DNA from 2 places in the Mycobacterium antarcticum genome. Region 1 is predicted to be linked to the other one. Evidence: predicted binding sites of a transcription regulator. Region 1 holds the regulator's gene; the other holds the start of a gene.
The links. Region 1 encodes HspR, which represses chaperone genes until heat shock. Its sites were predicted from a motif close to ANNTGAGTNNNNNNNACTCANNT; they were not measured.
Positions count from the first base shown of each region.

Region 2: the regulator HspR is predicted to act here: its motif matches at 2,656-2,678, upstream of lon (endopeptidase La).

Region 1 covers NZ_AP027291.1:5,349,718-5,355,966, reverse strand. The annotation lists gene dnaK (molecular chaperone DnaK) at 170-2,026, shown strand; gene grpE (nucleotide exchange factor GrpE) at 2,023-2,637, shown strand; gene dnaJ (molecular chaperone DnaJ) at 2,678-3,856, shown strand; gene QUE68_RS26115 (heat shock protein transcriptional repressor HspR) at 3,856-4,257, shown strand; gene QUE68_RS26110 (aldose 1-epimerase) at 4,271-5,173, opposite strand; gene QUE68_RS26105 (FAD-binding oxidoreductase) at 5,192-6,249, opposite strand, start outside.
Region 2 covers NZ_AP027291.1:2,676,441-2,682,689, reverse strand. The annotation lists gene QUE68_RS13230 (TfoX/Sxy family protein) at 1-193, opposite strand, end outside; gene lon (endopeptidase La) at 321-2,642, opposite strand; gene QUE68_RS13220 (SDR family oxidoreductase) at 2,770-3,471, shown strand; gene QUE68_RS13215 (SulP family inorganic anion transporter) at 3,484-5,745, opposite strand; gene QUE68_RS13210 (response regulator transcription factor) at 6,145-6,249, shown strand, end outside.

The DNA.
Region 1 (6,249 bases):
GCTCGGCGGGCTGCGTGGGGAATGAATCACCCACCCGGCCCGTTGACCCAGTCGACAACTTGAGTGAATCAGGCTCAACTCTGGCTTGACAGCCGCGTACCCGCGGGGGCAAGCTTGAGCGTGGTCCACTCAGACCCGTAAGCATTTCTCTATTCAGGAGGCAGTAACTATGGCTCGTGCGGTCGGTATCGACCTCGGGACCACCAACTCCGTCGTCTCGGTGCTCGAAGGCGGCGAACCCGTCGTCGTCGCAAACTCAGAGGGCTCCCGTACCACCCCGTCCGTGGTCGCGTTCGCGCGCAACGGTGAGGTGCTGGTCGGTCAGCCCGCCAAGAACCAGGCGGTCACCAACGTCGACCGGACAATCCGTTCGGTCAAGCGCCACATCGGCACCGACTGGTCCGTCGAGATCGATGGCAAGGACTACACCTCGCAGGAGATCAGCGCGCGCATCTTGATGAAGCTCAAGCGCGACGCCGAGAGCTACCTGGGCGAGGACATCACCGACGCGGTCATCACCGTGCCCGCCTACTTCAACGACGCGCAGCGTCAGGCCACCAAGGAAGCCGGCCAGATCGCCGGCCTCGAGGTCCAGCGCATCGTCAACGAGCCCACCGCGGCGGCGTTGGCCTACGGCCTGGACAAGGCCGACAAGGAGCAGACCATCCTGGTCTTCGACCTCGGTGGCGGCACGTTCGACGTCTCGCTGCTCGACATCGGCGACGGTGTCGTCGAGGTCCGCGCCACCTCCGGCGATAACCACCTCGGTGGCGACGACTGGGACGACCGGATCGTCACCTGGCTGGTGGACAAGTTCAAGGCCTCGGCGGGCATCGACCTGACCAAGGACAAGATGGCCATGCAGCGTCTTCGCGAAGCGGCCGAGAAGGCCAAGATCGAACTCAGCTCGGGCCAGTCGACGTCGATCAACCTGCCCTACATCACGGTCGACGCGGACAAGAACCCGCTGTTCCTCGACGAGCAGCTCAGCCGCGCGGAGTTCCAGAAGATCACGCAGGACCTGCTGGACCGCACCCGCAAGCCGTTCCAGTCGGTCATCAAGGACGCGGGCGTCTCGGTCTCCGAGATCGACCACGTCGTGATGGTCGGTGGCTCCACCCGCATGCCCGCCGTGACCGAACTGGTCAAGGAGATGAGCGGCAAGGAGCCCAACAAGGGCGTCAACCCGGACGAGGTCGTGGCCGTCGGTGCCGCGTTGCAGGCAGGTGTGCTGGCCGGTGAGGTCAAGGACGTCCTGCTGCTCGACGTGACCCCGCTGAGCCTCGGCATCGAGACCAAGGGTGGCGTGATGACCAAGCTGATCGAGCGCAACACCACCATCCCCACCAAGCGGTCGGAGACCTTCACCACCGCCGACGACAATCAGCCCTCGGTGCAGATCCAGGTCTTCCAGGGTGAGCGCGAGATTGCCTCGGCCAACAAGATGCTCGGCAGCTTCGAGCTGACCGGCATCCCGCCCGCCCCGCGTGGCACGCCCCAGATCGAGGTCACCTTCGACATCGACGTCAACGGCATCGTGCACGTCACCGCCAAGGACAAGGGCACCGGCAAGGAGAACACGATCAAGATCCAGGAGGGCTCCGGCCTCTCCCAGGAGGACATCGATCGGATGATCAAGGACGCCGAGGCACACGCCGATGAAGACCGCAAGCGTCGCGAAGAGGCCACGGCCCGCAACGACGCCGAGGCGCTGGTCTACCAGACCGAGAAGTTCATCAAGGAACAACGTGAGGCCGATGGCGGCTCCAAGGTCCCCGAGGAGACGCTGTCCAAGGTGGAGTCCGCCATCACCGAGGCGAAGTCCGCCCTCGAGGGCAACGACATCACGGCGATCAAGTCCGCGATGGAGAAGCTCGGCGTCGAGTCCCAGGCCCTCGGCCAGGCGATCTACGAGGCCACCCAGGCCGAGCAGGGCGGAGGTGCTGGGGCCGACGGCTCCTCGAACGCCGACGACAACGTGGTCGACGCGGAGGTCGTGGAGGACGACGAGCAGGAGCGCAAGTGACTCAGGAGAACGATCCGCACGAGCCGGTGACCATCACCGACAAACGGCGCGTCGATCCCGAGACGGGTGCTGTGCGTGATGCAGGCGCGGCGTCGACCCCCAGCGGGTCGGCGCCGGAGCCGGCACCCGCGAACGACGAGGCCGCCGAGCTCAAGGCCACGCTGCAACGCGTCAAGGCGGAATACGACAACTACCGCAAGCGCTCCGTGCGACAGGAACAGGCTGCGGCCGAACGCGGTAAGGCCTTCGCGGCCACTCAGTTGATGCCGGTGCTCGACGACCTCGAGCGTGCCCGCCGCCACGGTGACCTGGAGTCCGGTCCACTGAAGTCGGTCGCCGACAAGCTCACGGCCGCCATGCAGACCATCGGGCTGGTGCCCTTCGGTGTGGAGGGCGATCCGTTCGACCCGTCGTTGCACGAAGCCGTGCAGCACGAGGGCGACGGCAGCAACCCGGTGATCGGCTCGGTGATGCGTCAGGGTTACCGCCTCGGCGATGGCCCGGTGCTCCGGCACGCGATGGTCGGCGTCGTCGATTCCCCCGACACGAACGAGGTTTCGGACCCCGTTGGTGACCAGAGTGGCGACGACGACTCAGAATCAGACGAGTAAGCAGGAACGACGATGCAGAAGGGTGAGGAGGTGACGCACCATGGTTCAGCGCGAGTGGGTTGAGAAGGACTTCTACAAGGAGCTTGGCGTCACCTCCGACGCCAGCGACAGCGAGATCAAGTCCGTCGCACGCAAGTTGATGGCCGAGAACCATCCCGACCGCAATCCGAACGACCCGGTGGCCGAGGAGCGGTACAAGGCCGTGGGCGAGGCCAAGGACGTCCTCCTGGACAAGGCCAAGCGCAAGGAGTACGACGAGACTCGTCGGCTCTTCGCCAACGGCGGCGGTCGCCGATACAGCGGTGGCGGCGGTGGCGGTAACTTCGGCGGATTCGGCGGCGACGGAGCCGAATTCAACCTCGGCGATCTGTTCGACGCCGCTCCGCAGTCGGGCGGGGCCAACATCGGCGACCTGTTCGGCGGCCTCTTCGGCCGGGGCGCACAGCAGCCACGGCCCAGCCGTCCGCGGCGCGGCAACGACCTGGAGACCGAGACGGAACTGTCGTTCCTCGAGGCCACCAAGGGCGTCGCCATGCCGCTGCGGCTGACCAGCCCCGCGCCGTGCACCAACTGCCACGGCAGCGGCGCGCGTCCGGGCACCAGCCCGAAGGTGTGCCCGAGCTGCAACGGCGCCGGCGTCATCAACCGCAATCAGGGCGCCTTCGGGTTCTCCGAGCCGTGCACCGAATGCCGGGGCAGCGGCTCGATCATCGAGGATCCGTGCGACGAGTGCCGCGGCACGGGAGTGACGACCCGCACGCGCACCATCAACGTGCGGATCCCACCCGGTGTCGAAGACGGTCAGCGCATCCGCCTCGCGGGTCAGGGCGAAGCCGGTCTCCGCGGCGCCCCCTCGGGGGATCTGTTCGTGACCGTGCACGTGCGCCCGGACAAGGTGTTCGGCCGCAACGGTGACGACCTCACCGTGACGGTACCGGTCAGCTTCCACGAATTGGCGCTGGGCGCAACGCTTTCCGTGCCGACGCTGGAGGGCAAGGTCGGGGTCCGGGTACCCAAGGGCACCTCCGACGGTCGAATCCTGCGGGTGCGGGGCAGGGGCGTCCCCAAGCGCGCAGGCGGTCACGGCGACCTGTTGGTCACCGTGAAGGTCGCGGTTCCGCCGAACCTCGAGGGTGAGGCGGCCGAGGCACTCGAGGCCTACGCGAAGGCGGAGCGGGCCGCCGGGTTCGACCCGCGGGCCGGATGGACGGGCGCGTGATGGGCGCCGGCAACCACGAGGAGACCGCCCGCGGCTTCCTGATCTCGGTGGCCGCCGAGCTCGCCGGCATGCACGCGCAGACGCTGCGGACGTACGACCGGCTCGGGCTGGTCAGTCCGCAGCGCAGTTCGGGGGGCGGGCGCCGATACTCCCAGCACGACGTCGACCTGCTCCGCGAGGTGCAGCGGCTGTCCCAGGACGAGGGCGTCAACCTGGCCGGGATCAAGCGCATCATCGAGCTGACCAATCAGGTCGAGGCTTTGCGGTCGCGGATGAGTGAGATGGCCGACGAGTTGGATCGGCTGCGCGCCAATCAGCGGCGCGACGTCGCGGTGGTGCCGAAGAGCACGGCGCTGGTGGTGTGGCAGCCCCGATCCGTCCGCCGTCGGCGTCAGGAGTAGCAGGCGCCGTCGCTTAGGTGACCTTCACGGAGAACACTGCCGATTCCGGCCTGCCCGCGACGGCGAAGCGGTAATTGCCGCGGCGCAACGCATCCGTGGGCGCCGCCATCGGTTCGATCGCGACGATGTCGTCGCTGCTCGGCGCGAAGAGTTGGGCGGCGGGGTAGCCCTTGACGAACGTGAGCTCCACGCGTCGGTCGCCACCCGACAGGGTGAACCGCGCGCCGGCGGGCACCTGATCGAAGCCATCGTCGTACACGTCGGCACCCAGCGGTTCGGCGGAACCGATCCAGTCTTCGTGCGCGCCCGTCGGGATGCCCCAGTTGTCCACCGGTAGATGCCGCATCGTCGGGGTCTCCAGCAGCCAGTCCGAGCGCGGGACGCCGGGCACCGTCAGGTACGGGTGGTACCCGAAGCACAGCGGCACTGATGCGGCGGTCGTCGGCATCACCGTGGTCTCGATGGTCAGGGTGCGGTCGGTGAGCGTCGCCTTCTGCGTGAGGACATGGGGAAACGGGAACGACGCGAGCAGCCGCGGCTTGCCGCCGTAGTCGAGGACGGCCGTCAGGGAATGGGCCGAACGCTCCGTGACGAGCCAGCCGGGGTAGGCGGCCAGCACGCCGTGGATCGGCACGCCGTGTTCGTCGGTCCGCACGCCGCCGGTGCCGGGCGTGAGCGTGACGACGGCGCCGTTGATCCCATACTTGCTGGCGCTCAACCGGTTTGCCCACGGATACAGGATTGGTATGCCCATCGTCTTACCCGCGGTGATGTAGGCATCGAGGCCGCGGCGCTGACCGAGAAACTCGTGGTCGCCATCGCGGAGCGACGTGGCCACCATCCCCGCCAGCGGCACGAAGGTGGCGGTCACCGAGGATGACGGGTCGGTCAGCGTGATGGCTTCGAACTCGGACATCCGGAGATTCTGTCACGCTCAACTGGCGAGTGGATCGTGTTGGATGCCGAGCGGATCGGCACCCCTGGCGATCAGCGCCGCCTTCGTGGCCGTCACCATCTGCGGTCCGCCGCACACCAGGATCTGGCGGTCGCCCCATGCCCCGTACCTCGTCACCACCTCGGGCAGCGTGCCGGTCTGGCGGACGTGCAGACCGCGTGGCGGAGTCACGGCCGGGTAATCGGCCGCCCACGGCGGATCGGTGGAGTACTCCGACACCGGGGTCACCGACAGCCACGGGTTGGTCGCCGCGACCTGCCACAGCGTCTTCAAGTCGTAGAGATCGCAGGGGAACCTAGCGCCGAAGAACAGGTGCACGCGCGGGTTCACCCCGAAGCGGCTCAGGTCCATGATGATCGACCGCAGCGGGGCGAGACCCGTCCCACCGGCCACCATCAGCACGTCACCGCCGTCGCGGTCGACGTGCATCGCGCCGTGCGGGTTGGACAGTCGCCACCGGTCGCCCGGCTTGGTCTCGCCGACGATGGCGGTGCTGACCATGCCGCCGGCCACCGAGCGCACGTGGAACTCGATGGCGCCACCGCGGTCGGCCGGGATCGACGGGCTCAGATACCGCCAGCGACGTGGCCATTGCGGCACCTGGACGGTGACGTACTGGCCGGGATGGAAGTACAGCGGATCGTCCAGCTGCAACCGGATCACCGAGACGTCGCGGGTGACCCGCAGGTGTTCGATCACCGTACCGTCGTGAAACGGTGGCCCCTTCTCGGCGTCCGCGGCACCCCGCATGATGCCGACGAACAACTGGACGGCCTGCTGGGCAGTGTCGGCGAGCCGATCGTCCCACTCGTCGATCAGGTGGCTGCGCAACGTAGTGATCAGCGCGTCCTGCATGCTGTCGTAATGCCGTTGCACGACACCGTATTTGCGGTGATCCCGACCCAGTTGAGCCAGGAACGCGACGGGTTCCTCGGCGCGCTGCTCGACCAGCTCGCCGAGGAGCCAGGTCATGGCCGTCGCGAACGCGGTGCGCTGATGATTCAGATCGGGTGGGAACAGATCGCGAACCGCGGTGT
Region 2 (6,249 bases), 2.7 Mb from region 1:
GGTCGCGTGCGGTCAGTGCGTCGGTCTGCTCGGCGGGGACGCGAACCATCAACCCACCGCTACCGCTGACGCACACCGCCATGTTGCCCCCGACGAGGAACGCCAGCCCGCCGAACATCCGCTTCTCCTCGACCCCACCCACGGCGGCGAAGAGTTCACGGACGCGGTTGGCCAGCTCCTCGTCGTAGGCCATGCCTCGAGGTTCTCACGTCGCCGGCGTCCAGCCCAGCTTCTCCGCTCCTCTGCTTCTGCGCGAGCAGACGCAAAGGGCCCTGAAACCGACTCGATCAGGGCCCTTTGCGTCTGCTCGCGGTCGTGTGTCAGGCCGCGACGGTGGCTGCCGCCTCCGCCGGCTCCAACGCCTGGGCGACGATGTCGGCGACGTCGGTCATCGGCTTCACCTCCAGCGCGTCGAGCACCTCGGCCGGGACGTCGTCCAGATCGGCCTCGTTGCGCTGCGGGATGAACACCGTCTTCAGGCCGGCCCGCTGGGCAGCGAGCAGCTTCTGCTTCACCCCACCAATCGGCAGCACCCGACCGTTCAGCGTGACCTCACCGGTCATGCCGACATCGGAGCGGACCTTCCGCCCGGTGGCCATCGACACCAGGGCCGTGACCATCGTGACACCTGCCGACGGACCGTCCTTCGGCACCGCACCCGCGGGGAAGTGGACGTGGATCTGCCGATCCAACGCTGCACGGTCGACGCCCAACTGCTCGGCGTGCGCCTTGACGTAGGACAGCGCGATCTGCGCCGACTCCTTCATCACGTCACCCAGCTGACCGGTCAACTGCAGGCCGGCGTCCCCGTCGTTGGCGTTCGCCTCGATGAAGAGCACGTCACCACCGAGCCCCGTGACGGCCAGACCGGTCGCCACGCCGGGCACCGCGGTCCGTTCCTCGGACTCCGGCGTGAAGCGCGGACGGCCAAGGTAGTCAACGAGATCGGGCTCATCGATCACCAATGGTTCGTCAGCTTTGGCCAACCTGGTAGTGGCCTTGCGCAACGCCTTGGCCAGCAAGCGCTCGAACTGACGCATACCGGGCTCGCGGGTGTAGTCGGCCGCGATCTTCCGCAACGCGACATCCGTCACCTCGACTTCCTCAGCGGTCAGCGCCGCCCGCTCCCGCTGCCGCGGCAGCAGGAAGTCACGCGCGATGGCCACCTTGTCGTCTTCGGTGTAGCCGTCGATCTGCACCAGTTCCATCCGGTCCAGCAGCGCCGACGGGATGTTCTCGATCACGTTGGCCGTGGCCAGGAAGACCACGTCCGACAGGTCCAGATCCAGATCCAGGTAGTGGTCGCGGAACGTGTGGTTTTGCGCGGGGTCCAGGACCTCGAGCAGCGCCGCACTCGGATCGCCGCGGTAGTCGGAACCCACCTTGTCGATCTCGTCCAGCAGCACGACGGGGTTCATCGAGCCCGCCTCGCCGATCGCCCGGACCAGCCGACCCGGCAGCGCGCCGACGTAGGTGCGCCGGTGACCGCGGATCTCCGCCTCGTCGCGCACGCCACCCAAGGCGACGCGCACGAACTTGCGGCCCAGCGCCCGCGCCACGCTCTCACCGAGCGAGGTCTTGCCCACGCCGGGAGGGCCGGCCAGCACCATCACGGCGCCCGAACCACGGCCCCCGACGACCTGCAGCCCCCGCTGGGTACGACGGGCGCGCACGGCCAGGTACTCGACGATGCGATCCTTCACGTCGTCGAGCCCGTGGTGATCGGCGTCCAGGATCTCCCGGGCCGACGCCAGATCGGTCGAGTCCTCGGTCGTGACGTTCCACGGCAGGTCGAGCACGGTGTCCAACCAGGTCCGGATCCAGCCGCCCTCGGGGCTCTGCTCGCTAGAGCGTTCCAGCTTGCCCACCTCGCGCAGCGCGGCCTCGCGCACCTTCTCGGGCAGATCGGCGGCCTCGACACGGGCGCGGTAGTCGTCGGACCCGTCGGGTTCGCCCTCGCCGAGCTCCTTGCGAATCGCGGCCAGCTGTTGGCGCAGCAGGAACTCCTTCTGCGTCTTCTCCATGCCGCTGCGGACGTCGTCGGCGATCTTGTCGTTCACCTCCGTCTCGGCGAGGTGTTCGGCGGTCACGTCGATCAATAGCCGCAGCCGCTGCCCCACGTCCTCGGTCTCCAGCAGCTCGCGCTTCTGGACGTCGGTGAGGTACGACGCGTAGCCGGCGGTGTCGGCGAGCGCAGACGGGTCGCTGATCTTGTTGACCACGTCGACGATCTGCCATGCCTCGCGGCGCTGAAGCATCGCCAGCAGGAGTTTCTTGTATTCGGCGGCGAGCGCCTTGGTCTCGTCGGTCGGTTCGACCTCGGTCGCCTCGGTGACCTCCACCCACAGTGCCGCGCCGGGTCCGGTGGTCCCGGAGCCGATGTGGGCCCGACGCTCACCGCGGACGACGGCGGCGGCACCACCACCGGGGATGCGGCCCACCTGCACGATCGACGCGATCACGCCGTAGGTGGGGTAGCGGTCTTCGAGGCGCGGCGCGATCAACAGCTTGCCGCTCTCGCTGGCCTGTGCGGCGTCGACCGCGGTCCTGGCGGCGTCGTCCAGTTCGACCGGAACGACCATCCCGGGCAGCACGATCGGCTCGCTGACGAAGAGCACGGGCACTGCGATGCTTTCAGACATGTGACTCCTTCAAAGTTCAGCCTGATGCGCTCAACCCTGGGCCAGTGCGGTTTGTTCCCCGGTTCCTCGGCGGCCGCGCGCTGTGGTGACTGGGAATACGGGTGCGGGATCGATGGTCGTAGTTCGGATGACCACACCAGTTCAGCTCGAGAAGGTCGTGGCGATCACCGGAGCCAGTAGCGGCATCGGGGAGGCGACCGCCCGGCTGTTGGCGGGGCGGGGAGCCAGGGTGGTGCTCGGAGCGCGCCGGGCCGATCGCTTGGACCGCCTCGCCTCCGAGCTGCGGCAGCGGGGTGCCCACGTGCTCGTCGAGCCGACGGACGTGACCCGACGACCCGATCTGGAGCGACTCGTCAGCCGGGCGGTGGACGAGTTCGGCAGGCTCGACGTGCTCGTCTCCAACGCCGGCATCGCGCACCTTGGCCCGGTGATCGACGGCGATGTCGACGGCTGGTCGACGATGATCGACGTCAACCTCCGCGGCGTGCTCTACGGCGTCGCCGCCGCCATGCCGGTGTTCCAACGCCAGGGCAGCGGCCACTTCGTCACGACGGTCTCGACGGCCGGCCTCAAGATCGTGCCCACGATGGCCGCCTATGCGGCGACGAAGAACGCCGTGCGCACCTTCATGGAGGCGCTCCGCCAAGAGTCCACCGACGGTGTGGTGCGCACGACCTCGATCTCTCCGGGGTACGTCCGCACTGAACTCCACACCCAAGACTTCGGCATCCCGGCCGACGCCGTCGCGAGAGCCATCGCCTTCGCGATCGAGCAGCCGCCCGACGTCGAGATCGGCGACATCACCATCCGCCCCACCGTTCAGGGTTAGCGGCCACGCGCGTCACGCGGGGTTCGCCGCCAGCTCGAAGGAGTCGACGCCGGTGGTCGTGATGCGCAGGACGACCGCGCTGGCGATGTCGTAGAACACCCCGAAGACCTCGAGCGTCCCTCGCCGGTGCGGGTCGACGACGAGCGGATGACGGACGAGGGTCTCGACCTGCAGCGCCACATTGACCATGCTCAACTGATCCACCGGACCGAAGCCGGCCTCGGCTGCCGCGCGGGCCACCGGGTGGTCGCCGCCGTCGAACGCCCCGAGGGTGGGATTGCCGTACGCCAGCCAGGTCGACAGGTGCTGCTCACCGGGGCTGCGCGGCGCCTTGCCCCCGAGCAGGGTGTGCATTGCCCCGCAGCTGGAGTGCCCACACACCACGATCGACGAGACGTCGAGCTTCTCGACCGCGAACGCGATGGCAGCCTCCACCGACGGATCCCGATGATCGGCCGGCACCAGGTTTCCGACGTTGCGCACCGTGAACAGGTCACCGGGTCCGCTACTCGTGATGACATTGGGCACGATCCGCGAGTCGGTGCAGGTGATGAACAGCGTCTCCGGCTCCTGCGCGTGGGCGAGCTTCTCCAGGTGGGGGCGCATGTGGGATGCCGTTCGACGCTGGTAGATCGCCAACCCGTTCAGCACCGCAGACGAATCCCCCTCACTGCGTTGACCATTCGTGACCTCGCCCTGCCACGAGCTCCACGGCATGACGCCGGCGCGTACGTCGACGGCCTGGATGTCGCGCACCGGCGGACCATCCAGTGCGCTGGCCATCTCGACGGAGCCCAGTTGGCGAATGTCCACGGTGCCACCGCCTGCGCAGTGCTGGCGGCGCCAATCGTCGATCGCCTCGTGCGCGGCATGGTCGATGAAGTCCACCGACAGCTCGACCGTCGCCTTGGTTCCCGGCGGCACCGAGGCGAGTACACCGGTGAGCCGCGGCAGCGACAGGAAACTGCACGAGCCTTCGATGACGACGCGCCACGTGCCGTCATCGGCGGGTTCGGCCACGATCCGGGTGCGGACCACCCGCCACACCGTCAGCGCGATCGATAGCGCGAGGCCGATCAACACGCCCTCGAGGAGGTTGAGGAAGACGACACCGACGATGGTGACCGCGTAGACGGCGATGTCGCCCGTGCGCTTGGCCGTCTCGATGTGTGCGCGTTTGACCAACTGGAACCCGATCACGATCAGCAGACCGGCGAGTGCCGCCATGGGAACGGCCTCGACGAGCCCCGCGAACGGGAGAGCGAAGACCAGCACCCAGATGCCGTGCATGATTCCCGACGCCCGGGTCTTGGCCCCGGCGGCCACGTTCGCCGAGCTCCGCACGATGACCCCGGTGACGGGGAGGCCGCCCAGGGCGCCGGACGCAATGTTCGCCGTTCCCTGGCCGACTAGTTCGCGGTCGAAGTTCGTGCGCGGACCGTTCTGCATCCGGTCGACCGACACCGCGGACAGCAGGCTCTCGACGCTCGCGATCAGAGCGACGGTGAGCACACCGGTGGCGAAGGCGCCCCAGTTACCGTCCGGCAGGCCCGGCAGCGCGATGGCGTCGAGCAGCGACCCATCCAGCGTGACACGCTCGACGTCGAGCGCGAACACCATGGCCACCGCGGTCGCCGCGACGATCGCGACGAGCGGCCCCGGAATCTTGTTGATGCGCTTCGGTACCCAGCGCCACCCCACCAGAATGACGATGACCAGCGCACCGACGATGAGACCCGGCCGGTCGGCGCCGAACAATTGGTTCGGCAGTTCGAGCACGTTGCGCCAAGCCGAACTCTGTGAGTCGCCGCCCAGCAATACGTGGACTTGTTGTAGGACGATCGTGAGGCCGATCCCGGCGAGCATCGCGTGGACCACGACCGGTGAAATCGCCAGGGCCGCGCGGGCGATCCGGCTCACACCGAACAGCACCTGGAGAACACCTGCCGCCACGGTGATGGCGCAGGTCACCTTCCAACCGAACTCGGCGACCAGACCGGCCACGATGACCGTGAGGCCCGCCGCAGGACCGCTGACCTGAAGCGGTGATCCGCCGAGCGCGCCCGCGACGACGCCACCCACCACGGCGGCGATCAGACCCGCCATCGCCGGCGCACCGGAGGCGATCGCGATGCCCAGAGACAGTGGCAGCGCGACGAGGAAGACCACCAGCGAGGCGGGCAGGTCATATCGCACTACGGGAGCAAATCGCTCGGAGAGCGCGCTTAGTCGACCCGCATCCGCAGGATCACGATGTTGTTTGCCTTGCAAGATGTCGAACTCCCATCGGGGGCGCCGGTCGACGGACTCGAACCTGGCGGAGGTGATCGCGGTTTGTCCATTTGACGCGGACGCAATCAATTGTCAAGTGCGAGAGTAGTTATGGCATCCACGATGCGGCAAGGTAGATGGTCGGACGCATAGAAGACGCAAATGTTGCCCGCTCCAACGGTTCTGTTGCGGTCGTCACAGACTCGGACTGCCGACTACCTGTCCGGGAGCTGACCGCGCCCCTCGGTGACCGTCCAGAGATGCTGTCGGACAACGTCCTAAGTAAAGGACATGAGCACGCGTCATGCGAAGCCAGCGAAATGCATTGCCAATAGCCAACATAATAAGAACCTGTGAACTTGTTGGCAGTGGCCCAACCTGGGGGAGACTGGAAGCATGACGATGACGTCCGAGACCCGACGTGCCCAACCCAGGTCCGCAATTCTGGGCAAGCTCCCGCCCATGCGCCGGCTCGACGGATCACCGATCAAGGTTCTGCTCGTCGAC